2 regions of the Mesorhizobium sp. M0909 genome follow, and region 1 is predicted to be linked to the other one. Evidence: riboswitches for the same ligand, from Rfam matches in the RefSeq annotation. Region 1 holds a riboswitch; the other holds the start of a gene.

Region 1 (15,064 bases):
GACCGCACCATCGAGCATATCGTGGCGCTGGCGGTGCTGATGCCGATCGTCGCCGGCATGGGCGGCAATGCCGGCTCGCAGACCATGACGGTCACGGTGCGGGCGCTGGCGACCAGGGACCTCGACATCTACAATGCCGGCCGCATCATCCGCCGCGAAATCGGGGTGGGCTTCATCAATGGCATCATCTTCGCCATCCTGATCGGCCTCGTGGCTGCTGCCTGGTTCCACGATCGCAATCTCGGCGGCATCATCGCTGCTGCGATGATCATCAACATGTTCGTGGCGGCTCTGGCGGGCATCCTTATCCCGCTGCTGCTCGACCGCTTCAAGATCGACCCGGCTGTGGCTTCGGCGGTTTTCGTCACCACGGTCACCGATGTCGTCGGTTTCTTTGCCTTTCTCGGGCTCGCCACATGGTGGTTCGGCGTGCGCTGAACGGCACCTCAATTGACTTTTACGTAAATGCCGTGCGAGGCTTTGGAAGGTGCCTTGTCCGCCGATTCTGGTTACGCGCCTGGGCGCCGGCGGCGCCGGCCAGTTGGAACTCGCGGCGTGGCCGGGGCATTGGAGTGACGATGCGGGAATATTATTCGATCACGGAACTGACCCGCGAATTCGACGTGTCGACGCGGACGTTGCGCTTCTACGAGGACGAAGGGCTGGTGCAGCCGGTACGGCGCGGCCGCACCCGGCTGTTCCGGCCATCGGACCGGCATCTGATCCGCCAGATCATGCGCGGCAAGAGGCTCGGCTTCTCGATCAACGAGATCCGCGAAATCATCCAGATGTACAGGGAGCCGCCCGGCGAGGTCGGCCAACTCAAATTGATGATCAAGCGAATCGAGGAAAAGCGCGAGCATTTGCGCCAGAAACGCCGCGACCTCGAAGAGACCCTGGCCGAACTCGACCAGGCCGAGGAATCCTGCGTCGAGCGGCTGGTGGAACTCGGCGTCACCACATAGGCGCGGTGTCAGCCTCGGCTCAAACCCAGCGCCGCACCCTTTTGGCGTAGTCCCGGTACTTTTTGCCAAATTTGGCGGTCAGCACCTTCTCCTCGCTCTCGATCGTCAGCTTCTGCGTCAGGAACGCCGCGATGACCGCCAGCGGCAGGAACCAGGCGATCCCCGTGACAAAGGCGAGGCTGACCAGCAGCAATGTGTTGGCGAGGTAGATCGGGTTGCGGCTGACGGCGAAGGGTCCGGTGGTCACCAGATGGTCAGGCACGCCGTTCGGGTTGAGCGTCGTCTTGGCGCGGATCATGGCGCGAATTGCCGTGAACCAGAGCGCGGCAACCGCCACCAATCCCACAAGGCCGGCGGCGAACAGGATGTCGCCGAGAAGATCGCCGATCCACGGCAGCGGATAGAACAGCCCTAGCGCGACGCTGACGATGATGGCGGCGATATAGATCAGCGGCGGCCATGGGATGTGCCCCAGCTTCGGCTGCCCAGGATTTTGCTGCACGGGTTTCGGGTGACTGTCGCTCATTATTGTCCTCCCTCGATTAGCGCGTTCCCGGTTCCGCCGCCTCGGTTTGGGCGGTGCAGGTGCCGGCGAGCTCGCCAATATGCGCCTTCCACTCCAGGGACTGGTCGTTGCTGTAGAGCCGGTCAAGCGAGGCTTCGCCCTGGAGAGTGTCCAGCATGCAGGCACAATAGCTGGAGCAGAACTCGGTGTCGCGTGCCTGCTGGCAGGATATCTGGCAGGATTTCAGAAAACTCACCTCCCTGGTTTCGGCCTGCGCCGGCATGAATTGCGAAAACAGCCAGACCGAGCCGATCAGCACCGGCTGATGGATCAAATAGAAGGCAAGGCTGTGCCGGCCGATGAAGACCAGCGGGTTTGCCCAGCGGCCGGGCGCCAAGGCCGACAGCCGCGTCAGTGCGCCAGAGGTGGCGGCGCGCTTGGTAACCGCGATGCCGGCAAGCACGGCGCCGAACCAGGGCAGCAGCGGAACGTAGTCATTGGAGCGCGGGTTGGTCGCCGACAGGCCGACCCACCACAAAGCCGGATGATCGAAAAGCTCGGATCGCAAGTAGAAAGGCGCGGCGATAACGAGGGCCGCCACGGCAAGCGTCAGCAGCGCCGGCAGCCGCAGGAACGCCAGGCCGAGCAAGCTGGCGAGCGCGATCTCGTGCAATATGCCGAAGAAGATGAAGCCGTCGGGCGTGGCGATGCGGGTGACCAGCGATATTGCGAGCGCTGCCCCGGCAACCATGGCGAAGCGCTTCCAGAAGCCGGTCCAGCGGATTTTTTTGCCATGGGCGAGATAGAGGCTGATGCCGACCAGGAACAGGAAGCTCGAGGCGATGCAGCGCGCGTAGATTTTCCACCAGCCGAAGGCGGTGAGGCCGGGATCGGTGTAGCCGAAGAATTCGAGGTCCCAGGTGAAATGATAGCTCGCCATGGCAAGCAATGCGATGCCGCGTGCAATGTCGATAGCGGCGATGCGCTTCGACTTCGGTTGATCCTGAACGGCTGCGCTCGGCGTGTCGATGCTCATTGGTCTCGCTGTCTTGGTTCCAGCCCCGGCAAGACGACTATCACGGTTGCCACCGTCAAAAGAAGCAGGGCCTTGCGTCGCGTTGGTGACGGTCGGCATCAGGGCTGCTTTAGGCCAGAGCCGGAAAGCCTTTGGCCGGCTTCGCTTTTTGCCGTGAAGGCGTCGGTTTCCTGTTACCCGGCCAGGAATCGCCGCGGCAGATTTGTGCTCCAACCCTGCTTCGGGCGATTCGGCTTCGGGGAACACAATGGCTACCCATGTGCGCCATCCGATCTGGCTTGCGGCCTTGCGGCCGGCGGATGCCCGCACCTTCGCCTCGCTCTATGCGGTCGAATCCTTCGCGCGCGCCACCGTGTCCAGCGTCATCCCGATCCAGGCCTATGAGATACTGCACAACGAGCAGATCGTTTCGATCCTCTACACGATCGTGGCGATGCTCGGCCTGTCGGCGACGCTGTTCATGCCGATGCTGATCGCCCGCTTTGCCCGGCGCTGGGTCTATACCGCCGGCGCCTGCCTGCTGGCCGTCGGCTCGCTGTTCTTCGTCACCCATACGCTGGTCGGCCAGGTGGTGGGCATGCTCTGCCGCGTCGTCGGCGCCGGGGCGCTGGCGATCACGCTCAACCTCTACATCATGGACCATATCCGCAAGACCGATTTCATGCAGGCCGAGTCGCTGCGCATGGCGTGGTCGATGCTTGCCTGGACCGCCGGGCCGACCCTCGGAATTTACCTCTACACGCGTTTCGGCATCTATGCCGCGCATGGCGCGGTGGCCGTCTTCGCCATGGCTTTGCTGGCGCTGTTCTGGACTTACCGGCTTGGCGATAACCCGTCGATCCGCCCCGGCAAGACGCGGCCGGTCAATCCGCTGGCCAATATCGGCCGCTTCGTCGCGCAGCCAAGGCTGAGGCTGGCCTGGCTGATCGCCTTCGGCCGCTCCTGCTTCTGGACGACGTTCTTCGTCTACGGGCCGCTGTTCATGGTGATCACCGGCGAGGGCAAGCTCGCCGGCGGCCTCTTGGTTTCGGCCGGCAATGCGCTTTTGTTCATGGCAATCTTCTGGGGCAGGGCAGGAAAGCGTTTCGGCGGCCGGCGCACCATGACGTTCGCCTATTTCGCGATGTCGGCAACGCTGCTGGCGGCCGGCGCCGTCGGCGAGGCCGCGCCGCTCATCACCGGCGCCTTGCTGCTTTGCGGTGCTTTCTTCACCATCGCGCTGGATGCGCTGGGCTCGACCGCCTTCATGCGCTCGGTGCGCTCGTATGAGCGGGCACAGATGGCGGCGGTCTACCGCACCTATCTCGACTTTTCCGAGCTGACGCCGCCTCTGGTCTATTCCGTGGTGCTGGCGTTCTTCGGCCTGGGCGCGGTTTTCGCGACACTCGGCCTGCTGGCGGCGATCTGCGGCTTCGGCACCTGGCGCTATCTGCCCAAATCGCTTTGATGTTCGAGCGCCACATGGCGCTCGCGCACCCCAATTGTGGAAGCGGTGCAGTGCCGCATCGAACGCAGGCCGTTCTGTTCGACCGCGCAGATCGCGACGTCTGCGGCGCCAGTTCTCCGGTTTGGCGAGGCGGCGCATTCGCCACACGATCCGGCGGAATTTGGTTTGCCGGGCGCGGCGATTCTGCCTATAGTCGCTGATGTCGTCGGTTCCGTTTGGAACCAAGAGGGAATGCGGTGCGGGCGAAATTGTTTGCCCAATGCCGTGGCTGCCCCCGCAACTGTGTGCGGTAGTCCTCTCCATATGCCACTGAAGGTTCGCCTTCGGGAAGGTGGGGAAGGGTGCTGATCCGCGAGCCAGGAGACCTGCCGGCGACAGGAAACTGACTTCTATGCCCTCGGGTGGAGGGCGAAAGGACAAGACATGAATACCGCTTCCGTTTCGCTCGGCGCTTCCGCCTCCTCGCAGTCGCGTCTCATGCAGCTGGCGCTTGCTGCATTCCTCGGCATTTTCGTCATGGGCTTTGTCGGCTTTTCGCATATCGATGCGGTCCACAATGCCGCGCACGACTATCGCCACTCGATGGGCTTTCCCTGCCACTGACAAGGGGCTGACATCATGACACTGTTTCGCAACGTCGTGTTCATCGCGGCGATCGCAGGGCTTGTGGCCGGCGTCGTTCTCGCCTGCATGCAGGCCTACGCCACCGTGCCGCTCATCCTGAAAGCGGAAGTCTACGAACAGGCCGGCGGCGGCCGTGACCATGCCGCGGCACCTGCGGCACCGGCCGAAAACGCAGCGGGCACGATGGCTATGAGCAGCGCCGCGCCGGCACCGGCTGAAGCAATGGCTCCGGCTGAAGACGAAGGCTGGGCGCCGGCCGACGGCTTCGAGCGCTTTGGCTTCAGCGTCGTTGCCAATATCGTCACCGGCATTGGCTTCGCACTGGTCCTGGTCGCGGTTTCGGAGTTCGCCGGCGGCATCGGCAATTGGCGCCAGGGCCTGTTCTGGGGGCTGGCCGGCTTTGCCGTGTTCACGCTGGCGCCCGGCCTCGGCCTGCCGCCGGAACTGCCGGCGATGCCGGCGGCCGACCTTGTCCAACGCCAGATCTGGTGGTGGGCAACAGTGGTGGCGACAGCGGCCGGTCTCGGCCTTATCGCCTTCCGCAGATCGCTGCCGCTGGCGATCCTTGCCGTGGCGTTGATCGTTGCGCCGCATATTGTCGGCGCGCCGCAGCCCGACAGTTTCGAGACGGCGATCCCGGAAGGCCTGCATCATCAGTTCGTGGTGGCGGTGACGCTGACCAATCTGGTGTTCTGGCTGGTGCTCGGTATGGTCGTCGGGCTGGTGCGCGGACGCTTCACCGGCGCGGCAACCAGCCTGCGCGACAGCTTTGCCTGACCGCGCTGCCGGGGCGCTGACCCTGGTCATCGGCGGTGCGCGCTCCGGCAAGAGCGCGCATGCCGAGAGGCTGGTGAGCGCCTGTCCGGCGCCGTGGAGCTATATCGCCACAGCGCAAGCCTATGACGAGGAGATGCGTCAGCGCATCGCGCTGCACCGCTCGCGGCGAGGCGATGGCTGGACGACCATCGAGGCGCCGCTCGACCTTACCGGCGCGATCGAGGCACTGCCCGACGGCCAGCCGGTGCTGATCGACTGCCTGACGCTGTGGCTGACCAACCATATGCTGGCCGACCATGATGTCGAGGCCGAATGCCGAAGGCTGGCCGATGTGCTGTCGCGGCCGCGCGGCCCGTGGTTCGTGGTGTCCAACGAGGTCGGCCAGGGCATCGTGCCGGACAATGCGCTGGCAAGACGATTTCGCGATGCCGCCGGCCGGCTGAACCAGGACGTCGCGGCGGTCGCCGGCACCGTGCTTTTGATGGTGGCGGGGCTGCCGCTCAAGGTGAAATGACATGGCTGATACTATCGATCCCAAGACCATTGAACAGGGGGACGAGGAACGCCACCGCGCCAAGATGGCCAAGCGCAAGGCGGTGCAGGACGCCGAGGTTGCAGCCAAGACGGTCGAGAAGGGGCTGTTGATCGTCAACACCGGGCCGGGCAAGGGCAAGACCACGGCCGCCTTCGGTCTGGCGCTCAGGATGCTCGGCTACGGCAAGCGTGTCGGCGTCGTCCAGTTCATCAAGGGCAAATGGCACACCGGCGAGAAGGACGCCTTTGCCGCCTTCGGCGACCGTGTCCTCTGGCACGCCATGGGCGAGGGCTTTACGTGGGAGACGCAGGACCTGAAACGCGACATCGCGGCGGCCGAGGCCGCCTGGGCGAAGGCGCTCGAGCTGATGGCCGAGCCGTCGATCAGCCTGGTGGTGCTCGACGAGTTGAACATCGCGCTGCGTTACGACTATCTCGACCTCGAAAAGGTGGTCGCGGCGCTGAAGTCACGCCGCGAAGGCCTGCATATCATCGTCACCGGCCGCAACGCCAAGCCGGCACTGGTCGAGGCGGCCGACCTGGTCACCGAGATGGCCGTGACCAAGCACCACTTCTCCGCCGGCGTGAAGGCGCAGCAGGGGATTGAGTTCTGAGGGGTGTTGCTGGTTTGTCAAGGTCAGCGCTGCCCCTCATCGCCTGCCGGCGATTTCTCCCCGTGAAGGACGGGGAGAAGGAGCTAGCCGCAACGCTGGCGATCTCCCTCTCCCTGTCTTTTCACGGGGAGGTAAGGCTGAGGGGCAGCGCCGACCTGAACCGATTATTTGAGGCGTTGCCCTATTTTGTTCTTGCTTTATGCCGGCAGCTATGCTACTAATTCCGCTATGGTGCTAATTGGCTCCAACGACCCGCCGCTTGGCGGGTTTTTTGTTTGCGCTCGATCTCGAGCGCAGGTCACGCCAAGATAACAACCACTGCGACCACCCCGAACAGCGCAATCAGCAGCAAGTCGGCGACCTGGTAGAGTTTCAGCGCCCGTCGGACGTCGGTGCTCTCGACATCGTCGCGGCGGCCGCCCTCGCCCATCAACGCGTCTTCGACCATCACGCCGTCGTAGGAACGGGGGCCGGCGAGCGCCAGGCCGAGCGCGCCGGCCATCGCTGCCTCCGGCCAGCCGGCATTGGGCGAGCGGTGTTTTTTCGCATCGCGCCGCACGGCGTGCCAGGCGGCTTTGGCGTCGGCGCCCTTTACCAGGAAAGCCGCAAGCACGATCAGCAGCGCCGTCAGTCGCGACGCCGGCAGGTTGATCCAGTCGTCGAAGCGCGCAGCCGCCCAGCCGAAGGCTTCGTGGCGCGGCGTGCGGTGGCCGATCATCGAATCGGCGGTGTTTGCGGCCTTGTAGGCGACGCCGCCGGCGAGCCCGCCAATACCGATCCAGAAGGCCGGCGCGACGACACCGTCGGAGAAATTCTCGGCAAGACTTTCGATCGCTGCGCGGCAGACAGCGGCCCTGTCGAGCTTTTCCGGATCGCGGCCGACGATCCTGGAGACGGCAATGCGGCCCATGTCCAGTCCGCCGCTGTCGAGTGCGTCGGCCACCGCTTCGACGTGCTCGGCCAGGCTCTTCTGCGACAGCAGCGACGTCGCCAGGATTGCGGTGACCAACAAGCCGAAGGGAATGCTCCAAAGCATGGCTTCGATCCAGAAGGCGAGGCCGGCCGGCACCAGCACGATCACCAGCAGCGCGACGACGCCCCAGCGGCGACGGTCGGCGTCGGAATCAGTGGCGCGGTTGAGCCTGCGGTCGAGAAAGGATATCAGCCTGCCGAACCAGGTGACGGGATGGCCAATGGCATCGAAGAGCCGGGCCGGGTAGCCGAGTACAAGTTCGATGGCCAGCGACAGGGAAGTGATCAGGATCGACATGAAGTCTCTTGATGGAGTGACGGCGGCGGTGGACCACGGCGGAAGCCTTGGCCGGGCGAGGGCGCTTTTCCCTCACGCGCCGCTGCCTTTCGTCGACCTCTCGACCGGGATCAATCCGCACTCCTACCCGCTTTTCGATTTGCCCGCCACCGCCCTGTCGCGATTGCCGGAAACGGCGCGCAGCCGCGACTTGGCTGAACTCGCGGCAAGCGCCTATGGCGCGCCGTCGGCGGCGAACGTCGTGGCGGCGCCCGGCACGCAAATCCTGTTGCCGCGCGTCGCTTCGCTGGTCAGCCCGGGCAAGGCGCTGGTGCTCGGGCCGACTTATGCCGAGCATCGGCGGGCAGCAGCGATCGCCGGCCACGCGGCGGCTGAAGTCGATGATTTCGAAGCCCTGGCGGCGGCCAACCTTGCGATCGTCGTCAATCCAAACAACCCGGACGGGCGCGTCGTCGAGCGCGAAAGATTGCTTCGACTTGCCGGGGCATTACGCGCCAGAGGCGGGCTGCTGGTCGTCGACGAGGCCTTCATGGATGTCGGCCCGCGCAGCGAGAGCCTGGCCGGCGACGTCGACCAGGGCGGCATCGTCGTGCTGCGCTCGTTCGGCAAGTTCTTCGGCCTGGCCGGCCTGCGGCTTGGGTTTGCATTGGCCGACGCGCTGATGGTCGAGCGGCTGGAGGCGCAATTCGGGCCATGGGCGGTTGCCGGGCCGGCGCTCGAATATGGCATAAGGGCGCTTGCCGACACCGGCTGGCAGGCCGGGATGCGGCGCCGTCTGGCCGAGGATACCGCACGGCTCGACACGCTGTTCGGCCGCTTCGGCGTGCCTGTCGCCGGTGGCACCACGCTGTTCCGCTATCTCAGGCTGGCGAACGCTGCCGGCCTGTTTTCGGCACTTGGCCAGCGCGGCATCCTGCTTCGGCATTTCGCCGGCCGGCCGGATGTGCTGCGCGCCGGCCTGCCGGGAGCCGACGAAGAATGGCGGCGGCTCGAATCGGCGCTTGCCGGCTGGGCCTCGCGGCGCGACGATGATGCCAAGGGAGAAACGACCCAATGATCCATGTCTGCTCGCTGTCCAAAGTCGAGGAAACGGTGACGAAGACCGGCGCCGGGCGGCTGCTTTCGCTGCTCGCCGCCGGAACGGAGGTGGTGCGACCGGCCTCGATCACCAGGGAAAACCATCTGCATCTGGTCATGCACGACATTGCGGTGGCGCAGGAGGGCATGACCATGCCGGGCGAGGAGCACGTTGTGACCCTGCTCGATTTCGCCCGCCAATGGGACCGCTCGCGGCCGCTGGTGGTGCATTGCTATGCCGGCATCAGCCGCTCGACCGCCTCGGCCTATATCATCGCGGCAGCGCTGGCGCCGAAGCGCGACGAGGCCGAGTTGGCCGAGACTCTGCGCAGGCTGTCGCCGACGGCGACACCCAATCCGCGGCTGATCGCGATCGCCGACACGCTGCTCGATCGCAGGGGCCGGATGATCGAAGCGATCCAGGCGATCGGGCGCGGCGCGGATGCTTTCGAAGGCACACCGTTCGAATTGAAAATCTGAGCCTAAAAACAAGTTCCAGGAAAGTGCGCAGGAGTTCTAGGACACGGCCAAGGCGCGAATGATGATCGGGAGAATTTTGGCCATCGTTGTTGGCGTGGTCTGCACGACAGGCAGCGCCATGGCCGCCTCCATGCCGGCTCTCAAGTCGATCGACCCAGCAGCGCTCCAAGCCTCTGTCGAGGGTTTGGCCAAGGAACTTATGCTGCCCGGTGCTATGGTTTTGCTCAAGACTCCGCGGGGCAACCTCGTCTTCGGCTACGGTACGACTGAACTGGGTGCCACGAACCCGCCGCGCGCCGATACCCACTTCCGTGCGGCCTCGAACACCAAGACGATGACCGCCGCTGTTATCGTGCAACTGGTGCAGGAAGGGAAACTGAGCTTTGCCGATCTGATCTCAAAATACGTCCAGCGCGTTCCCAACGGCGACGAGATAACCATTCGGCAGCTCATAACAATGCGGAGCGGCCTCCCTAACTTCACAAATGCGCCGGAACTTGCCGAAAGCCTGGACAAGTATCCTTACAGGGTATGGACCGCCGATGAAGTACTCGGCATGGCGTTCAAACGGCCGCCGGACTTCGCGCCGGGTGCCGAATTCGAGTACAACAACACCAACTACTATCTGCTCGGCCTTGTTGCCGAGAAGATCGACGGCAAGCCGCTCTCGACCATCTTCCGGGACCGCCTGTTCGGGCCGCTCGGCATGAAGAACACGGCGTTGCCGCCGAGCACGTCGAGCGCCATCCCCGAACCATACTCAAACGGTTACCTCTACGGCAGTACTTCGTACGCCCTGGCTGATGCGCCCTATCCGGACGACCTCCAGGCTGCGGCCAGGGCCGGAACGCTCAAGCCCAACGACGACACATGGCAGAACCCGTCCGCCTACTTTGCGGCTGGCGGAGTCATCTCCACCGCCGATGACCTCGCGACCTGGATGCGCGCGCTGGTCGGGGGCAAGCTCTTCAATGCCGACTTCCAGCGGCAGTGGCTTGCAAGCCCTGTGGCGCCGGAGCCAGGCGAACCCGCCATGCTAAAATACGGCTATGGCATCCTAACGCTGACCTTCGGGCCTAACGTAATCTACTATCACGAAGGCGAGATGCCCGGTTACCAGTCCTTCATAGGCTACGATCCGGCCAATGACGTCACCCTGGTCATATGGACCAACCTGACGCTCGCGCTCGACGGCCAGGCGACCGCCAACACCTTGATGGTGAAGATACTGGACGAAATCTACACGGTGTCGCCGCTTCAAGAGGGGAAGTGAGGATCCTCGCGCGAATGGAATCGCCCCTCGTGAGCGAGGCCTGAGCTGGTGGGATCGAACACCTACGCCAGCCAGTCCGCCAGCTTGGCCTTGCGCATGTCCCTCACCAAGCCGATGAAGCCGTCGGCCTGATGCTCGGCGGTGAGCCGGCCTTTTTCGGCGGTGGCAATGCTGGCGTCGCCGACCACGCCATTCGGGTTGAGATCGCTGGCGATCCAGGCGAAGGCGTGCGTTCCGGTGTGGCGCAGCAGCGAAAATTCCTTTTCGGCGCGGGCAACCTTGGACACGAAATTGTCGGCCTTGGCCATATCGACGAGGTCGGACCGGAAATGCAGCATCAGCGAGGTCTCGACGTCGCCGCCATGAATGCCGTGGCGGTCTTCGAGATCGGTGTACATACCGGCCGGCCGGCCAAAGCGCTGCCAGCTGGTCTTTGCCGCCAGTATCTTTGCCCGCACGCGCAATTCGCGGGTGACGATGCCCATGATCTCTTCATTGCCGCCATGCGAGTTGACGACAATCAGTTTTCGGACGCCGGCGCGCGCGACCGACAGGCCGAGCTCGGTCCATGCCTCGACCAAGGTCGTCGCCGGCAGGGTGAGGGTGCCGGGCGCATGCAGGTGCTCGTTCGACTTGCCTACCGCCTGCACCGGCAGGATGCGGATGTCGAGATCGCCGGGCAGGCGGGCGATCACCGTTTCCAGCATACCGTTCATGATCGAGGTGTCGGTCGAAACCGGCAGATGCGGCCCGTGCTGCTCGATCGCTGCCAGCGGCAGAACGGCAATGGTCGCCTCAGGATCGATGGTCGCGTATTCGGTGGTCCGGTAGTCACCCCACCATACGCGCTTTTTTGTTCCGGCCATTTTGAACCTCGAAGAGACTGAATGGGCGTTTGCGCTGCCCCTCACCCTTAGCCTCTCCCCGTAAAGGACGGGGGAGAGGGGGATCGCCAGCGTTCCGGCTCGCTCTTCTCCCCGTCACTACACGGGGAGAAGGTGCCGGCACGCGGATGAGGGGCAGCGCCAACCTTTGTCGTGTAACTTGAGATCATCGGCCTGTCGATTCCAGCCGCTGGCCAGCGCTGCTCAACCCGCCGCGATGACCTCGATCTCGACCTTGAATTCCGGCCGGGCAAAACCTGAAACGATCATCAGCGTCGAGGCCGGCGCAGGGCTGGCGAACAGCCGGTCGCGAACCTCCATATAGGGGCGCAGGAAGGCGCGGTCGGTGACGTAGGCGTTGATGCGGACGATGTCGGACAGGCTGAGCCCGGCCTCGCCGAGAATCGCCGATATGTTCTGGAAACAGAGCTCGGCCTGTGCGCCGGCGTCTTCCGGGATCTGGTCGTCCGCTGTGATCGCGACCTGGCCCGAACACAGCACCAGCCGCTTGTCGGGCGGCAGCTCGACGCCGTGGCTGTAGCGGGCGAAGGGCGGCTTGATCGACTTCGGCGTGAGAAATTTGAACATGGCAATCTCCGTTCACGGCAGCCTATCGCATCGGCCCGAAAATCGAGATCGATTTTCGGAAAGCACGATGCGACAGGATACGAAGTTTTAGAGCGTACTTTGTGCGTCCAAGTGGACGCACGTCGCTCTAATGCGGGATCGATGCGGGCATCAAGATGACGGTGCATGTCACGAGTGCGATTGTGGACAGGCGATCAAAAAATAGGCACGATGCCTTTCGTACAGCATGACCCGTCCGGCCTTCGCGCCGCCATTGCACAGGCGGGCATTGCACAAGCGGGCGGTCCCGGCGCAACGCGCCGGTGGCATGTGTCTTGCTTCTTGAAACAATGGTGTCGAGCCCGCCGCGGAACGCGCCGGAGCGAACAAAGGGTGGTGTGGATGTACGGAAAACTGAAGATTTCGGCCGGCGCGATCGTGCTGCTTGGCGCAGGCACGCTTGCTGCGGCAGCGAACGAAAAAGTCACCTTCGGCACCAATTGGTTGGCCGAGCCGGAGCATGGCGGTTACTACCAGGCGGTGGCGGATGGCACCTATGCGGCCTGCGGCATCGACGTGACGATCATGCAGGGCGGCCCACAGGTCAGCGGCCGGCCGCTGCTGCTGGCCGGCAAGATCGATTTCTACATGGGCGGCAATTTGCTGTCGGCCTTCGATGCCGTGCAGCAAGGCATACCGATGCGCGTCGTGGCCGCCGACTTCCAGAAGGACCCGCAGGTCATCATGTCCCATCCCGGCCAGGGGCTGGACAAATGGGAAGACCTGAAGAACGCCGACCAGTACATCCTCGGCGACGAAGGTGCGCAGACCTTCTTCCAGTGGATGGTCACCGACCTTGGCTTCGATGCCGCCAAGCGCGTGCCATACACCTTCAACCCTGCGCCGTTCATCGCCAACAAGAAGTCGATCCAGCAGGGTTACGTCACCTCGGAGCCATTCGCCGTTCAGAAGCAGGGCGGTTTCACGCCGAACCAGTTCCTGCTGGCCGACTATGGCTGGGACACATATGCAACGACGGTCGAGACCATGCAGGAGACGATCGACAAGCGGCCCGAGGTGGTCCAGTGCTTCGTCGATGGTTCGGCCAAGGGCTGGTACAATTATCTCTACGGCGACAACAAGGCCGCCAACGAAATGATCAAGAAGGAAAATCCGGACATGACGGATGAGCAGATCGCCTTCTCGATCGAGCAGTTGAAGAAGTTCGGCGTGGTCGATTCCGGCGACAGCGAAAAGCTCGGCATCGGCGCCATGACCGACGCGCGCATCCAGAGTTTTTACGACAAGATGGTCAAGGCCAAGGTCGCGCCGGCGGGCATCGACATCAAGAAGGCCTACACGCTTTCCTTCGTCAACAAGAGCGTCGGGCTCGACCTGAAGAAGTAGACCGTGAAGCTGGAGAAGGTGGCGCAACAGCCAGGAAGTGTACCGGGGCCGACGCTGTTGGCCCTGCGTGGCGTCGGCAAGGTTTTTTCCAACGGCGTCACCGCGCTCAGCAATGTCGAGCTGACGATCCGGGAAGGCGATTTCCTCAGCCTGCTCGGGCCGTCCGGCTGCGGCAAATCGACGGCGCTGCGGCTGATTGCCGGCCTGTCGACGCCGACCTCGGGCCTGCTCGACTGGCGCGGCAGCGGCGCCCGCGATCGTTCGAATATCGGCGACCGCTCGAATATCGGCTTCGTCTTCCAGGAGCCGACGCTGCTGCCCTGGGCCGACGTCTTCGACAATGTCTGGCTGCCGCTGCGGCTGAAGGGCGTGTCGCGGGCCAAGGCGGCACCGACGGTGATGGAGATGCTGGCGCGGGTTCACCTGACCGGCTTCGAGAAGGCGGTGCCGCGCGAACTGTCGGGCGGCATGAAGATGCGCGTCTCGATCGCCCGCGCCATGGTGACCAAGCCGCGGATTCTGTTGATGGACGAGCCGTTCGCGGCACTCGACGAGATCACCCGCTTCAAGCTCAACAATGACCTTCTGGAGCTATGGCAGGATGAGCGTTTCACCGTCGTTTTCGTCACCCACAGCGTCTTCGAAAGCGTTTTCCTCTCCAACCGTGTCGTCGTCATGGCGGCGCGGCCGGGCCGAGTGTTCGCCGAGCTTGCCGTCGACGCGCCCTATCCGCGCGACGAGGCGTTTCGCACCTCGCCCGACTATGCCGCGCTCTGCCGCCAGGCATCCGACGTGCTGATCGGCGCCATCAACTCAACTGCCGGACCGCATCATGACGGCCATTGAAGAACCAGTCCTGGCGCTCGACCCGGAGGAGGCGCGCCGCGTCCGCCAGGAGCGCTTCGAGCGCATCGGCAGATGGCTGCTGCCGCTGGCCATCATGATCTTGGCGATCTGGCTGTGGGACCGTGTCTGCGTCTGGAACGACATCCCGAAATACATCCTGCCGCGTCCCGGCGTGGTGCTGCAGACGTTGCATGACGATGCCGGGCTGCTGTTCTCCTCGCTGCTGGTGACACTCAGGATCACCTTCTTGAGCCTGCTTCTCGCCGTCATCGGCGGCGTCGGGCTGGCGGTGCTGTTCGCTCAGTCGAAATGGGTGGAGATGTCGTTCTTTCCGTTCGCCATCGTGCTGCAGGTGACGCCGATCGTCGCGATCTTTCCGCTGATCAACATCTATGTCGACAACCAGACGACAAAGCTTTTGCTTTGCGCCTGGATCGTCGCCTTCTTCCCAATCCTTTCCAACACCACGCTCGGCCTCAATTCGGTCGACCGCAATCTGCGCGACATGTTCAAGCTCAACGGTGCGACCCGCTGGCAGCAATTGCGCTACCTGCGGCTGCCGGCGGCGATGCCTTATTTCCTCGGTGGGCTGAAGATCGCCGGCGGGCTGTCGCTGATCGGCGCGGTGGTGGCCGAGTTCGTCGCCGGCGCCACCGGCCAGTCGTCCGGCCTCGCCTCGCGGATCATCGAGGCCGGCTACCGGCTCAACGCGCCAAGGCTGTTCGCCGCGCTGATCCTGATCTCGCTCACCGGCATCC
Region 2 (15,064 bases), on a different contig from region 1:
ATTCATCTGAAAGTCGTCGATCGCTTGGGCGATTGTTTCTGACTTGCCCTTGAACTGGTCCAGCAAAACGCGCGCGTTATCGATCGCTTCCACCTGGTGACATCGATTAACCCCTCGACCCTCTTGAAACAATCCAATTCGAAACTCCTTCAAGCGCTTGCCAAGCCGTTATGCACGAAGGTAGCTCCGTGAACTACCCGGCCTTTGACCTGGCGGCACGAGCAGCGGTCGGCCTTACGTCCCGTGCCTCCAAGCACCAGCCGTAGACGTGGCGCTGAGGAGCGTTGGAAGGATCGGGCGCTTCCGGCCATGCTCGAGCGATAGTGTAGGACAGTGCTTGCTGGCGACTTCGGCCAAAATGGAGTGCGCCAGCTGATCGGGGTTTAACAATTTTTCGCTTTTTGCTGCGCCCAAGTCTCGGCTATGAGTTGGGCAGGCCTGATGGCCTGCCCACGTTGCAATTGTTAAGGAGGAACACGTATATGCCGACTGGAACGGTAAAGTGGTTCAACAGCACCAAGGGGTTTGGATTTATCCAGCCCGACAATGGCGGTCCGGATGTTTTCGTCCACATTTCCGCTGTCGAACGCGCGGGCCTCTCGACCCTCGCTGACGGCCAGAAGATCAACTATGAGATCGAGCAGGATCGCCGCACCGGCAAATCCTCCGCTGGCAGCCTCAGCAAAGCTGGTTGAAATTTTCTCCTGCGTCCTGGCAAGAGTGGGCGCGTAGGTCCGGAGGTCCTCACGGCCGCTCGATAGGAGCGAGCAAAACTGAGGGCAGCAGATTGCTGCAGGCGTCGCGAATTCCTCATGAAACAAAGTTTTTTGAAAGGAAGGCGGGGTTGGCCCCGCCTTTTTATATGACGCGCAGATTAAGCCGATGGCTGCAACGCTCCAGAACGAATCTCGATTGCCGAAATCAAGCTGCGATCTTCTTGCGGGTTCGCTTCGTCGCGGCCGGCTCCGGCGCTTCCGGCGCTTTCGGTTTGCGGCCGAGCCCCATCGTCTTGGCCAATGACGAGCGCGCCGCGGCGTAGTTCGGCGCGACCATGGGATAATCCGCCGGCAGGCCCCATTTGGCCCGATATCCATCCGGCGTCAGCCCATAGTGGGTCGACAGATGGCGCTTTAGCGATTTGAATTTCTTCCCGTCCTCAAGGGAGATGATGTAGTCCGGTGTGACCGACTTCCTGATCGGGACTGCAGGCGTAAGGGCAACCGGCTCTTCTGCAGAGACACCTCCGGCCGTCCCTTTCAGAGCCGCGTGCACTTGGCCGATGAGGGCAGGGAGATCCCCCACCGGGATCGGATTGTTGGAGACATAGGCTGAGACGACATCGGCGGTGAGCTCGATGAGGGTGTCGATGTTTTTTTCGGCTTCTTCTGTCATGAAACTCTCCAGGCGGCGTGAAACACAGTCGGCGAAGCGTCGCTTCATAGTGGCGGTCTCCGCTGAAAGCAACCAAGGTCTCGACAGGATTATTGCGATGCTCGTCCAGCAGCGAGATCTATAGCGCAGTATCGCGCCGTCATGACCGTTGATGCGTTCCGTTGTTGGCGACCTGCCGCGGTGCTTGCGCATTTTCAGGCGCGTCTCGGCCGTAAGCTTTGCGCCAAAATGACCAGTAATCTCGAAACGAAGCGGGCTATTCCTGTTTCGCCATCCTCTCTTTGGCTGTGAAATCGGTGGCAGAGCAGTGGCCGCTTCCTGGTGGCGCGTGGAGGAAGTATCAAGCGTTGATTCGCAATTGGTCGAAACGATGTAGATTCATCCGGTGAGCCGCTCTCGCAGCAGGATGTTAGGGATTGGACCGCTGGTAAACCGAGGACATCACGCCGCTGCTTTGCTATTGAACCGCTATCGCTGTGACAACACATTCCGCAATGGTGGGCGGGTGTAGAGGAGGCAGCTTACGCAAACTAGCGGTTCAGCAGGTCGGGAGGAACGAATGAGCTCAGGGACTTTCAGCAGCCCACTTTTCGTAAGACGTCCAGCGCACATCGTGCAAGAGATTGCCAGTCCTGCGGATGCTATTGATTTTCCTCAACGAAGGGCCAGAAGATCGCAGAGACCGGATCTACGAAGCCGCCCTCAGGGCGTGCTTTGATGCATACAACGGACGAATACCTGCGAGCGCAGCGCGCAAGACTTTTTTCCGCTTTGGGGGACAGGTCGCCATATTGGAAGATGCAACCTCCGCGATGCAATGGCTCGCTGCCTGCATGTCGGGCAGTGGAAAAGCGCAAGTATAGGCGTCGCAGCCGTATGTGAGGCTGGAGCGGGTACGCCGACGAGGTTATTGTATCGAGATTTCGCCGGCATCTGGAGAGCACTATAGCGAACAAACAATATTTTGCGCGCCATGCCGATGTTAATCATCTTGTTGTATTTTTAAATCAACTTCTCGCGACAGGACTGCAACGCTTCCGATGTGAAAATCACTGCATGGGACTTGGTTCTCTCAAATTCATGATGGTAAATTGCCGTGTAGTTATTGCAAAGCAGTTGTCCCATTGAAGCAAGATGATAACGAAGCCAAAATTGTGCTCCATCGTCTGCCAATATTCGCTCGATGGAGGCTATAGGCATCACAAGCTAATCAAAACAGCTACTTGGGCGCCCTTTGAAATTCGCTTAATTTCGCTCACCCCAAACGGCCCTCCACAGTCGAAAATAAGATTGTCCCGCAAAGGGTGCTACAAGACGCGATCGCGGATCGTTTGGGCCAACGTCGATCTGGCGAAGGCCCGGAAATCGAGCAGGACCTGCAGCGGAACAGATAACCGGCCCCCAACCGGAATCTGACACGGCGGCGGACCCGATTCTTCTTGGTAGAAGGCGCAGAGAACCGGAGCACGGCTCCGGCGCCGAAGGTTGCCGAGCAAGGATCCTCCTCCTCCTCCCTGAAGTCCAATCGAGAAGAGCGATCACTTCCAAGAGGGTCCCAGCTCTGCCGCGAAAGCAGGTGTCAGACCCCGGTCCTCTCCCGCAGCTGATCTAGCGCAGGGCGTTCATGGGCTGCGTATCCCAGAGTGGCTGCGTGGACGACGCAGGGAGATCATTTATGAAAATCCTATTCAGTACGATGGCTGTCCCTTTGCTGGCAGCCACCGCTTTTGCTGCGGATTCGATCCCCACAGACCTCAGAGAAACGGCACTGGCCACCTTCAGGGCTTTGCCATCCACCACGCCGGCAGTCGCCAACAACCCGATCACCCCGGAAAAGATCGCTCTCGGCAAGGCACTGTTCTTCGATCCACGCGTCTCGGCGTCAGGCGTCTTGTCGTGCAACTCGTGCCACAACCTGGCCACCGGCGGCGACGACAATCACGAAACCTCGATCGGCCATGGTTGGCAGAAGGGACCGCGCAACGCGCCGACTGTACTGAACGCTGTCTTCAACATCGCCCAGTTCTGGGACGGTCGAGCCGAAGACCTGAAGGCTCAGGCGAAGGGACCGGTCCAAGCCGGCGTCGAAATGGCCAATACACCGGGTCAAGTCATCGCCACGCTCAAGTCGATGCCGCAATATCTCGAGTGGTTCGATGCAGCTTTTCCGGCTGAAGCCGATCGCGTCACCTTCGACAACGTCGCCAAGGCAATCGAAGCCTTCGAGGCGACACTGGTCACGCCGGCCCCCTTCGACGGCTTCCTCAATGGCGATGACGCCGCCATGACTTCCGAACAGAAACAGGGCCTGGCGCTTTTCATGGACAAAGGCTGCTCGTCCTGCCATGCCGGCATCAACGTTGGTGGGGAAGCCTATTACCCATTCGGCCTCGTGGAACAGCCCAGCGCCGAGGTCCTGCCGGAAAAAGACAAAGGCCGATTTGCGGTCACCAATGCAGCCGACGATTCCTATGTTTTCCGCGTGGCGCCGCTGCGCAACGTTGCACTCACCGCGCCATACTTTCATTCGGGCAAGGTTTGGGATCTGAAACAGGCCGTTGCCATCATGGGAACCACCCAGCTTGGCGTGGTACTGGCGGACGAAGAAGTCGACCTGCTTGTTGCCTTCCTCAACTCGCTGACCGGAAAGGCACCCGAGGTCGCCTATCCCATCTTACCCGCCGAAACGGCGACAACACCCCGGCCTATAATGCAGATTTTAGGAAAATAAACGGCCAGCTGGCTGCGGAACGTCGCAACCGACAATGATTGCGACTTTTACAGCCACGAGACGATCGCGACGTCCATGAGGACGCAAATGCCTGGCTCGTTTCCAAAGTGCAGACACTGCTTCCGTCACCATCTCGTTGCGGTGGAACCATATTAGGATCTGGCGTGCGACATGCCAAGGAAGGCATTGGACGCTTGAGGCTCGCGCGCTGGGATACCGCGCGGCGGACGGCCATCGACCTGGCGGCCGAATAGCCGCGCGCCGGAGTGACCGGCCCCCCTTAGGGCGATGGGCCAGCCACTACGTCCTCCATGTCCAGAGATTCTTCGACTGCTTCCGGGTTCCGGGCGATGGTCCAAAGGAGAGTATTCGCCGCTGCATCCGGTTTCGAGCGACCTTGCTCCCAGTTTCGAAGCGTTGCCAGATCGAGGCCATACCTCACGGAGAATGCCTCCTGAGAGAGCTTCGTGCGATCCCGGACTTCGCGAACACTTATCGGCCGCGGCGCATGAACCTTCGCGATCACGCCTGCGGACGACAGTTCATTCTTCAGTGCCAATAGGTCGTCGACGCAAGGAACCGTCACGAACGCCTTGCCGTGATTGACCATCTCCGTGAGTATCGCGTGGGCCGTCCTGAGCGGCAGCTGTCTCTTAACGAGAATCCGGGCGGCCTCAGGAGTATTCGCGCCGTGAAGAAAACTGAGGCTCAGTCGGACGGGAGAGCCTGACGACACCGGGACGACGTCCCGGGTTCGCACCCGTTGTCCGTACCGCTCCATGAATTTCGATTTAGTCGACATTAAGCTTCTCCGCGATCACTCGACCGAGCTTGCGCAATTTGGACCATCCCCACTGGAAGCATCGCGATAAAAGTACGCCAAACAACGCTAAGGGAGAACAAGCGGTGATCTGATTCGTTCGACGCTCGTTTTCGAGAGCCGTTCTGGGTCGTTCGCAATCAACTGTGTAGGCCAGCGGAGCGAGCAAGGAGCGCCAGATCCGGACAGGGCTGAGTGGGGTGTTTCTCCGAAAGGTGGGGCCATACCCTAAGGGACACGAGATGTAGTGGACTCGTCGATCCGCGCGGTTTCGATTCGCGCACCCCGGGCACAACGCTGGGATAAGTCCCATCAAATGCTCTCCGGTGCCCGTCATCTGTATAGCTGACATTGGGCCGAGGGCTTCCAGCACGAGCCACATGGCGCGGGTATCGACCGTGACCATGGTGCGCCGCCCCTGCCGCCAGTTCCAGCGGCGGCACGTGACACCGGAATCGAGATCTTCCCCGCCAATCGGAACGCCATACAACACGCTGACGGCATTGTAGGCATCAACCAGTGGGGAAATCCGCGGGAGAGAGCCATCTTTCCGCACCCGCTTGAGAAGCGCGGCGGCCGAGCACGGCGTTCGATTGGCCTTTGTGCCGAAAGCCTCGTAGGCAACGGCCCACGCCGCAAGACGCGCGTCCCTTTGGGCGTCATCGCGAAGCGCCGCCTGTTCCGCCGCCGCAATCGTGTCGTTCAACGCCTGTGCATCCGGCACGTCGATTCCAGCGTTCCGCACCACAATGCTGATCAGATGAAAATCCCGGTAGCGGGCCTTGATCTCGGGGCAATCAATGGGGTGAAAGACATGGGATGCTCTTTTCTCATGGGGAGGCTTTGCGCTGCGCGGGTGGTTCGGGAAATGTTTGAAGAAAGGTGCTTGTCGAGCGTCCAGATCTTCTGGCATCGGCATGGTGCATGCCGCACCATGCGCTGGATAATTCCATCATTCGGCCGTGGACAAGGCCTGGTAGAGATCGTCGATTATCTCTTGCGGGTGCTCGAGCCCGCCTCGGCCGGCAACAAGCTACGCCTCCGCCAGATCCTCCATTTCATAAAAGGCAGCGGGCGCGATATGGATGTGAAGCAGCTTTCCTTGCCAGTTATGCATCGCTCTCGGAAATTCGTCTCGCACGAAAATCTGCCGCCAAACTGGCCTGATCAACAGCGCCAGTTGCATGGCGTTTTCCCAGTCCAGTTGGCTTTGCAAACGAAATGCGGTTCAGCCCAAGGGTCGGTTTCCTCGCCAGCACGCCACGTCCCCGCCGTTTTAGCCACCGTGTCCCGGCAACGCATCTTGCACCTGCTTGACAACCGCTCGCAGGATCTCAACGCCCTTCTCGATCTGCCGAATGCTCAAGGCGGCATAGCCCATGACAAGCCCCATGCGATCGATGTGGCCTTCGTCCGACTGCCGCTCGTAAAGGGGCGAGATCAGGTGTAGCCCCAGGCCCGCGCCTCGGGCGGCTTCGACCAGGGTCGTTTCCCGCGATCGCGGCAGTTCGTCGAACCAAACGACGACGTGCAGACCGGCCTCTGCTCCCTGGACAGCGATGCGATCTCCGAAGCTGCGCCGCAAGGCGCCCAGCAACGTCCCCCGACGCTCGCCGTTCAGCCTGCGCACGCGCCGCACATGGCTTTCGTAGCCGCCACTCTCGATCAAAGAGGCCAGAGCCTCCTGTTCAGCCACCGGCGAATGCCGGTCCGCGAATTGTTTGGCGGTTGCGAAGACCTCCTGCAATTCCGGCGGGACGACGAGGTAGCCGATACGCAGCATCGGCGAGAGCGTTTTGGAGATCGTGCCGAGGTAGATGACAGCCCCGTGGTCCTCGAGACTGTGCAGCGGAGGGACCGGATTGATGTCGTAGCGATATTCGCTGTCGTAGTCGTCCTCGATCACGTAGGCATTGTTGTGCCGCGCCCATTCCAGAAGCTGGTGGCGGCGCGTGATCGGCATGACGCCGCCCAGCGGAAACTGATGCGATGGCGTGACATAGGCCAGTCGTGCACCAATCCCCGCCAGCAACTCCGTCTTCATACCGTCCTCGTCGACGGTGACCGGGACGGGCGAGGCACCCGTACTGGCAAAGACCTGACGCGCCATCCTATAGCACGGGTCCTCGATGACGAAGCGGTCGGCGGGATCGAGAAGCAGGCGAGCGCACAGATCTAGGCCCTGCTGCGAACCGTTGACGATGATGATCTGCTCGAGGTCGCAGCTCAGGGTTCGGGCGCGCCAGAGATAGCCCTGGAGCGCCTGGCGCAGCCGGCGCGAGCCGCGAGGATCGTCATAGGCAAGACGCAACGGGCGCTGCCCCATCGCCTTGCTCATCGCACGTTTCCAGACCAATGCGGGGAAGTCTGACGTCGCCAGGTCGCCATAGCGGAAATCGACCTTCAGCCCAGTCGGCAGATAATCCGGCCAGGGCGGCGTAACGCGCAGTCGTTCGCCATAGGCGGACAGATGAACCGGGCCGACTCGTTTCGCGACAGTGCGGCTCGTCTCAGGACCGATCAGCGAGGATGCAACGCGAGGTCGTGCGCCTTGACGGACTTCGATAAAGCCTTCCGCGGTCAGTTGGTCATAGGCGACCGTCACCGTCGTTCGCGAAACCCCAAGGTCATTTGCCAGGCCGCGGGAGGACGGCAGCTGACTACCGGTTTCATAGACGCCGCCGAGGATTTGCTCGCGAAGAGCCTCGTAGATTTGGCGTGCACCCATCGCGTGCGAGCGACCTGCAGAACCGGCACTTGAAGACTGGACCATTTCATTCATCGCTAACTGGATATTTCACATTGGCCAGTTTGCCGTCAATCTTTCGGAAACCCAAGAAAGATCTAGAGGCCGAATGACCCGTTCCTATCAATCCGAAACCGATGCTCTCACGCGGTCGCTCAACGACACCGGTCCCGGATTCGCCACTCGGGCGATCCATCATGGCTACGATCCGGCCGGCTTTTCCAATGCCGTTCAGCCGCCAGTCTTCTTGACCTCGACCTATGGATTCGAAAGCGTGGCAGCGAACGAGGCCGCCGCCGCGCTTGGCGGAAGGCTCTATGCGCGCGAATACAATCCGACGACGGATATCCTCGAGCAACGGCTCGCCAATCTGGAAGCAGCCGAGGCAGGTCTGGTCGTTGCCTCGGGGATGGCGGCTTTCGGGACGCTGATCCTGTCGCTCCTGTCCCAAGGGGACGAACTCATCGTCCACAGGACGCTTTATGCGAACACGCTTGCCATGGTCGAACAGGCGGTCCCTCGCTTCGGCATCAAGGTCGTCGCGGTCGACCTGTCCGATCCTCACAATCTCGATGCCGCGACTACCGAGCGGACCCGGCTTGTTTTCTTCGAGACGCCGGTGAATCCGCTGAGCCGCATCCTTGACATCGCTGCCATTGCCGAGCGCGCCCACGCGCGCGGCGTAAAGGTTGCAGTCGACAGCACCTTCGCCTCGCCCGCGCTCCAGCGGCCGCTCGAACATGGGGCCGACCTCGTGCTCCACTCCCTGACCAAATACATCAATGGGCATGGCGATGCCCTTGGCGGGGCGATTCTCGGCGACGCGCAAACGCTCCGCACGCTACACGAGACGGGCCTGCGCTACATCACCGGCGCAGCGCTCTCGCCCATGTCAGCCTTCCTGATCCTCCGCGGTCTGAAGACGCTCACGCTACGCATGGAACGCCACAGCGCCACAGCCCTTGCGGTGGCTCAGGGACTCGAGGCGCACCCGGCCGTGGCATGGGTGAGTTATCCCTTCCTCGACTCGCACCCTGACCAGGTGACGGCGCGAAAGCAGATGTCCCACGGGTCGGGCATGTTGGCCTTTGGCCTCCACGCTGGATTCGAGGGCGCGCGCCGGATGATGGACCGGCTCAACCTGATCACCCGGGCTGTCAGCCTCGGCGATGCCGACAGCCTCATCTATCATCCGGCAAGCCTGACCCGTGCACGTCAGCCGATCCGCAAGGATGCGCATCTGGCCGATGGAGTCGGCGAGGACCTCATGCGTCTCTCGGTGGGTCTTGAAGACGCCGATGATCTAATCGCAGACCTGCGGCGGGCTCTGGACGCCTTGTGATGACCTGTCGTCCGGCCAGTCCTGCGCTCACGCACAAACCTGGAACCTTGCCATGGCATTCCTGAGCGGTCTTTCCGCGTTTCCCATTACGCCGACCGATCGTGACGGCCGCGTCGATACCGTTGCTCTGCGCAAGCTGATTGCTCGGCTTGGCGCCGCTCAGGTCGATTCCATCGGTCTTCTCGGCAGCACCGGCACATACATGTATCTGTCGCGCGAGGAACGGCGACGGACGCTCGCCGAGACCTTGGACGAAATCGCCGGGCGAACGCCGGTCGTGGTGGGTGTGGGCGCGTTGCGCACCGATGAAGCAGTGAGGTTCGCGCAGGACGCCAAGGCCCTTGGAGTTGCCGCGGGGCTGCTTGCGGCCGCCTCCTACACCCCGCTCACTGAGGACGAGGTGTTCGAACATTTCTCGACGGTGGCGTGCGAGAGCGGCCTGCCGATCGTCGTCTACGACAATCCAGGAACGACGCATTTCCATTTCACCCCAGCACTCGTCAGCCGCCTGGCAAAGGTGGGTGGGATTGTCGCTATCAAGAATCCGACAAACAAGGGCGATGCGATCAAGAGCCATCTGGCCGACCAGAGGCGCACTGTGCCGGAAGGGTTCTCGATCGGCTACAGCGGCGACTGGAACGCTGCAGAGGCCATAATCGCCGGCGCCGACACATGGTACAGCGTCCTCGCCGGCATCCTGCCCGAGGTCTGCGTGAAGATCGTCACGGCGGCGCAACAGGGCGATGCGGCCGAAGCGCGACGGATCGATGCCACGCTTGCGCCGCTCTGGAGCCTCTTCAAGGAGTTCTCGAGCCTTCGCGTCGTCTATGCACTTGCCGAATTGCTCGACATTTGCCGTGCCGACCCCCCGCGTCCCATCCTGCCTCTGCCCTCAGCAGCGAAGCGCCAGATCGCCGCCGCGTTGGAACGCTTGCCATCGGATGCCGGCCGGTGAACAGCGAACCCGGCGGCCAGTGAATGAACTTGTCATGTATGTACCCGCGCATTTCGATGAACCGAGCCGAGAAGTCCTTTACGAACTGATCGAGAACAGCGCACTTGGCATGCTGATAACCCATGGCCGGAGCGGTCTCGACGCCAATCACATCCCCTTCGAACTCGACACGTCACAGGGAGAAAACGGTTCCCTTTATTCCTCGCGCGATTAGTACACGTGCCGGAGGAAAGTGCCCTTTCTCGCTCGAGTGACTTATTTCAAAGGATGTGATCGCGTTTTGGCACATTCACGGCCCACATGCGGCAGCCGCTAACTCACCACATGGTGAGCAACCAGGAAACCTTCCGGCCTACACTTTCTCCCGGAGCGCGCGTGCTGCAGCAACCATGTTCATGAGGGCAGGGCGGACCTCCTCCCATTTGCGTGTTTTGAGGCCACAGTCCGGGTTTACCCACAGTTGGGCATCGGACAGTCGCTCGCGGGCAAGCATGACGAGATCCGAAATCTCGCCGACTTCCGGGACCCGTGGTGAGTGAATGTCGTAGACTCCGGGCCCGATTTCATTCGGATATTTGGAGCTCGTGAAGGCGTCCAGCAGTTCCATTTTCGAGCGCGACGTCTCAATCGAAATGACATCCGCATCCATTTCAGCGATCGCGTCGATGATCTCGTTGAACTCCGAATAGCACATGTGGGTATGGATTTGAGTCGCGTCCTTTACACCCGTTGAAGCGATCCGGAAGCATTCGACAGCCCAGTCGAGATAGTCGTTCCAATCAGACTGGCGCAGTGGCAATCCTTCGCGAAACGCGGCCTCATCGATCTGGATCATCCTTGCGCCGGACCATTCGAGATCCGTCACTTCGTCGCGGATGGCGAGCGCGATCTGGCGGCATGCTTCGGAGCGGGGTACGTCGTCGCGAACAAATGACCAGTTGAGAATGGTCACTGGGCCTGTGAGCATTCCCTTCACAGGGTTTTCCGTAAGCGACTGGGCGAACTGCCACCAGCGCAGCGTCATCGGATTGGGCCTCGATACGTCGCCGAAGATGATGGGGGGGCGCACGTAACGCGACCCATAGCTCTGCACCCAGGCATGCTGGGTGAAGGCGAAGCCGGACAGCTGCTCGCCGAAATGCTGTACCATGTCGTTTCGTTCGAACTCACCGTGCACCAGCACGTCCAGCCCGATCTCTTCCTGCCAGCGAATTGCAGCCTCGATCTCCTTCTTCAGGAAGGTCTCGTAGTCGACATAGCTCAGTTGGCCCTTCGCATGAGCGGCCCGCGCCCTGCGTACCTGCGGCGTCTGCGGGAAGGACCCGATGGTCGTCGTCGGGAACGGCGGCAGCCCGAGCGTGCCGGCCTGGACTCTGGAGCGCTCGGCAAAAGCGCTCTCTCGTCGCTTCATGCTGTCGTCAATGCTGGCGATCCGTCCCTCAACAAGCGGGTCATGGATCTTCGTGGATGTCACGCGAGTGGCGGCAGCCTCGGCAGACGCTTTCAACGCGCCTGCCACCGCATCCCTGCCTTGAGTCAGGGCCCGGGCCAGCAACACCAACTCGTCGGTCTTCTGGGCCGCGAAGGCGAGCCACGACCTGATGTCCGCGTCGAGTTCGGTCTCCATGCGCAGGTCGATCGGCACGTGCAGCATCGAGCAAGAAGGCGCGATCTCGACGCGGTCCAAGGGCCAGCCGGCGACGATCGGTTTGATGCGGTCGAGAATGGCGGGCAGGTTCGCACGCCAGACGTTGCGGCCATCGATCAAGCCAAGCGAGAGCACCAGATCCTTCGGTGCGAGCCGACCCACGGTTTCCAGTTGCTCGGGAGCGCGCACGAGATCAATATGCAGCCCGGCCAGGGGCAGAGAAACCGCGGTTTCGAGATTGTCTCCCAGCGGCCCGAAATAGGTAGCCAGCATGATTTTCAACTCGGGCGCGGCTTTTGACAGCTGGCCATAGGCGAATTCGAACGCAGCTCGTTCGTTCGGGTTCAGATCGAGGACAAGCGCTGGCTCATCGATCTGCACCCAATCGGCACCCGACAGCTTCAAGCTCCGCAGGAGTTGCTCGTAGACGGGCAGAAGCCGTGGTAGGAGCGCGATGGGATCGAAGCCTTCGGCAGGCGATTTAGCCAGCTTGAGGAAGGTGACCGGTCCAAGGATGACTGGGCGTGTGTGAATGCCGAGGGCTTTAGCCTCGAGGAAGTAATCAACCGGCTTCGTCGACGAAAGAGCGAACGTCTGATCATCGTCTAGTTCCGGCACAATGTAGTGATAGTTGGTGTCAAACCACTTGGTCATTTCCATCGCGGTTACGCCAGGCCGATGAGCCGCATGCTGGTGACCACCGTGCCCACAATCCTCCGTCTGACCTTGGTTGCCGCGCGCCAGAGCGAAGTAGATGTCGAGTGGGACCTCGCCGCCATTCCAGCCGTAACGGGACGGAAGGGCGCCGACCATGGCTGCGGTGTCGAGCACATGGTCGTAAAGCGAGAAGTCGTTCGACGGGATTTTCGACACGCCGCGATCGCGTTGCTCCTCCCAGCTAGCGGCACGGAGCGCCTTCGCCGTCGTGAGAAGGTCGGCAGCGGACGATTTTCCGGACCAGTAGCTTTCAAGCGCGAATTTCAGTTCTCGCCGACGACCGAAGCGGGGCACGCCGAGCGTTGCTACAGGAATTTGCTGAGAGACAGTCATGCATACCCCGATGGTTGGGGCGTCGGTGACAAGGAAGGCGCTAGCAGGCCGGCACGAACGCCAGGCTGCAGCGGCCATCGAGACACCCCGCCCGTGGACGTAATTCGCCGTGGCAGGTCTCCTGGCTCGCGGGGTCATAGCCTCTACCCGTCTTCCCAAGGCTATTCGCCTCAGTGACATGAGTGGGGTTGGCTCGCCGCTAACAGTTGCGGGGGCAGCGCCGGCATCGCACCGGCTTCCCTCTTAGCTCCGCTGCGGCAGCGCCGTACGGAGAACCACGACACGGGAGACAATTACCGCAGTTCGCTTCTTTGTCAACGCCGCATAAAGAAATGTTTATGTCGTTATGTTAAATTTCCGTTGGCATGTTGCCAAAGGTCGCCTTGAAAGCGAAACTATGGAAGCCTTGAGCGGCCGGTAAATCAAAGCAATAACGCACAGCGGTCCAGGAGGATAGGAGTTCGTCGGCTGCCGGCGGCAAACTACCGGGAAGCGCCGTGGTGCTGCTTCCCGCATCATGCGAACGCCACCTCGGCGTCGAACTTCGGCTCCGAGCTTCCGACCGCTTCGTTGGTGATCTGCTCGCGACCACATCCGGCTCAATGGCGAGGCTGTTGCCCATGTGGAAACTGTTGGCCGTGATGCCCTCGGTGATACGACACAACGATTTCGAGGGGAGCACCCCGAGGCCCGGCGCAGCGGCCTGTTGCGAAGTGATCGAGGCCAATGTCTCGAACTGCTTGTTCGCAGCCCACCGGCTCAAGGTAACCCGGCTCAAACCACCGGGCCAGCTCAAGTCCTGTCCAAATGAGGCCTGAGCGGCAAATCGTCGTGCACGCGCACGGTTTGGCGTTCGATCTTGTGATGCGTCTTGGGCGGACAATCGCCACGGTGCAGCGCGCAGAAGCGGTTCCCCAATTGGAAGCCGAGGGCGGTGAGGGCAAGCCAGCGCCACGGGCGGAGGGGGACTTGGACCTGTTTGCCCTGCTGGACCACAAGTTCGCGACACAGGGCCTCAAGGAGAAGACCAAGAGTGATTATGCGCGGGACCTCGCCAAATCATCAAAAGCAGCGGGCAGTCAAAGTTCGGCGCCGATTGACATGGAGATAGCCATCGCGGCGGACCCCCAGGCGGACCGCAAGCCGGAATACAACCGGGTGCAGGCGGCCAAGCTCGTCCACAAGATGGCGTCGGGCACATACCGACGATGGGAGAGCGGATCGTGGAGTGCAGGAACTTCACGCCTATCCACGCTCCCGTGGACGTGTCCTGCGGCACATCGGCAGCGATATTGAGGAGGCAGTTGAGCTTCTGGTCGAGCACTCTTACCTGCCACTACCTACGCTTCACTTCATCTCGCACTGAAAACGCAGCACGCAAGGACGAGATGTAACATGTTGCCTTCGTGGATGATTCTAAGCTTCCTCGGGCGCGGTCAATCTGTGATAACGGTCGCTTGGAACCTCCATCACCGCGACGCGATCAAGGTTGGCGTATCGCGCTCGGTAGTAACCTTCTTCCTCCACTTCGGCGAAACTACACTGGGGAACGTCAAAGGTCGCAGCTTCCAATCCGAAGAAAGTCGTGGTGGTTTCTTCATCCAAGAAGTTCCACTCATCTTCTCCGTCGTCATACGTGACGCGAACATAGGAGGCCATGCGCACGGCTTCCTGATCACCCATCTCTGCGATGATGGCATCGCATTCTTTCTTCAGCTTTCCTGAAACCTCACCCTTATCCCAGTCATCCAAAGCCCGATAGATTTCTGGATGATAATACTCTGGCATCTCCTCTACATCGTCACCGATAAGCTCAATGGTGCGGACATATTGCGGATTGATCAAAAGTATTTTGTTGTCAAGGCTCCAACAATACAGCCATGGCCTGCTTGTGTTATTTCTACGAAGATTATGAAGTTCCTTCAACTGATGTAAAATCGATTCACGCGCCTTTTCATCGATAGGATATTGGCGGCTGCCAACAGTCGTCTTGATTCTGAGCGTGCCGTATCGCGTTTCGGCATCGGCAATTGCAAACGGGCTCGTGCGCCACTCCTCGACATCAATCTTCCAGCCCAGCAGCTCCTCGACTGTGCATTTCAACGTGAGACAAAGGTCCTTGATCTGCTCGACGTTCAACTGCGTTTTGCCTGTTTCCCAACGGGCCACAGTCTGTTGCGTCGTTGCCATCTGCTCTGCCAAATCTTTTTGAGTCATGCCCAGTCGAACCCTAAGTTCTTTCATGTTCATAACTCACCTCGCGTGTGCAATACACGCATTGTGGATGAATTAATCTAACACGTCAAGCGTGTTCAAAAATCGCAGCATGTGTTTTTAGGGCGTCTTCGAGGCTCCGACAGCCGTTCGTGACCACTTGCGC

Evidence for each region. A riboswitch is a leader RNA that binds a small molecule or an ion and turns the genes downstream of it on or off. The one in region 1 is predicted to bind cobalamin.
Region 2: it holds a riboswitch for cobalamin, as region 1 does, so the genes downstream of both, metE (5-methyltetrahydropteroyltriglutamate--homocysteine S-methyltransferase) here and NKH83_RS14020 (CbtB domain-containing protein) in region 1, are expected to answer to the same signal.

What each region holds. Positions count from the first base shown of each region.
Region 1 is NZ_JAMYOA010000007.1:275,171-290,234, reverse strand. Features, by position in the region: gene mgtE (magnesium transporter) at 1-438, shown strand, start outside; gene NKH83_RS14040 (MerR family transcriptional regulator) at 579-965, shown strand; gene NKH83_RS14035 (methyltransferase family protein) at 985-1,491, opposite strand; gene NKH83_RS14030 (heparan-alpha-glucosaminide N-acetyltransferase) at 1,508-2,506, opposite strand; gene NKH83_RS14025 (MFS transporter) at 2,754-3,953, shown strand; cobalamin riboswitch at 4,143-4,340, shown strand; gene NKH83_RS14020 (CbtB domain-containing protein) at 4,377-4,556, shown strand; gene NKH83_RS14015 (CbtA family protein) at 4,572-5,354, shown strand; gene cobU (bifunctional adenosylcobinamide kinase/adenosylcobinamide-phosphate guanylyltransferase) at 5,347-5,868, shown strand; gene cobO (cob(I)yrinic acid a,c-diamide adenosyltransferase) at 5,870-6,502, shown strand; gene cbiB (adenosylcobinamide-phosphate synthase CbiB) at 6,801-7,772, opposite strand; gene cobD (threonine-phosphate decarboxylase CobD) at 7,771-8,829, shown strand; gene NKH83_RS13990 (tyrosine phosphatase family protein) at 8,826-9,329, shown strand; gene NKH83_RS13985 (serine hydrolase domain-containing protein) at 9,406-10,602, shown strand; gene NKH83_RS13980 (creatininase family protein) at 10,665-11,468, opposite strand; gene NKH83_RS13975 (RidA family protein) at 11,691-12,074, opposite strand; gene NKH83_RS13970 (ABC transporter substrate-binding protein) at 12,456-13,460, shown strand; gene NKH83_RS13965 (ABC transporter ATP-binding protein) at 13,464-14,306, shown strand; gene NKH83_RS13960 (ABC transporter permease) at 14,293-15,064, shown strand, end outside.
Region 2 is NZ_JAMYOA010000019.1:21,850-36,913, forward strand. Features, by position in the region: gene NKH83_RS24730 (cold-shock protein) at 483-695, shown strand; gene NKH83_RS24735 (Ros/MucR family transcriptional regulator) at 922-1,392, opposite strand; gene NKH83_RS24740 (DUF982 domain-containing protein) at 2,031-2,255, shown strand; gene NKH83_RS24745 (cytochrome-c peroxidase) at 3,068-4,123, shown strand; gene NKH83_RS24750 (helix-turn-helix domain-containing protein) at 4,404-4,925, opposite strand; gene NKH83_RS24755 (B3/B4 domain-containing protein) at 4,915-5,862, opposite strand; partial or broken gene NKH83_RS24760 (MOSC domain-containing protein) at 5,980-6,060, opposite strand; gene pdxR (MocR-like pyridoxine biosynthesis transcription factor PdxR) at 6,220-7,716, opposite strand; gene NKH83_RS24770 (trans-sulfuration enzyme family protein) at 7,799-9,031, shown strand; gene NKH83_RS24775 (dihydrodipicolinate synthase family protein) at 9,084-9,986, shown strand; gene NKH83_RS24780 (FMN-binding negative transcriptional regulator) at 10,021-10,200, shown strand; gene metE (5-methyltetrahydropteroyltriglutamate--homocysteine S-methyltransferase) at 10,339-12,684, opposite strand; cobalamin riboswitch at 12,779-12,979, opposite strand; gene NKH83_RS24790 (hypothetical protein) at 13,654-13,980, shown strand; gene NKH83_RS24795 (helix-turn-helix transcriptional regulator) at 14,101-14,934, opposite strand.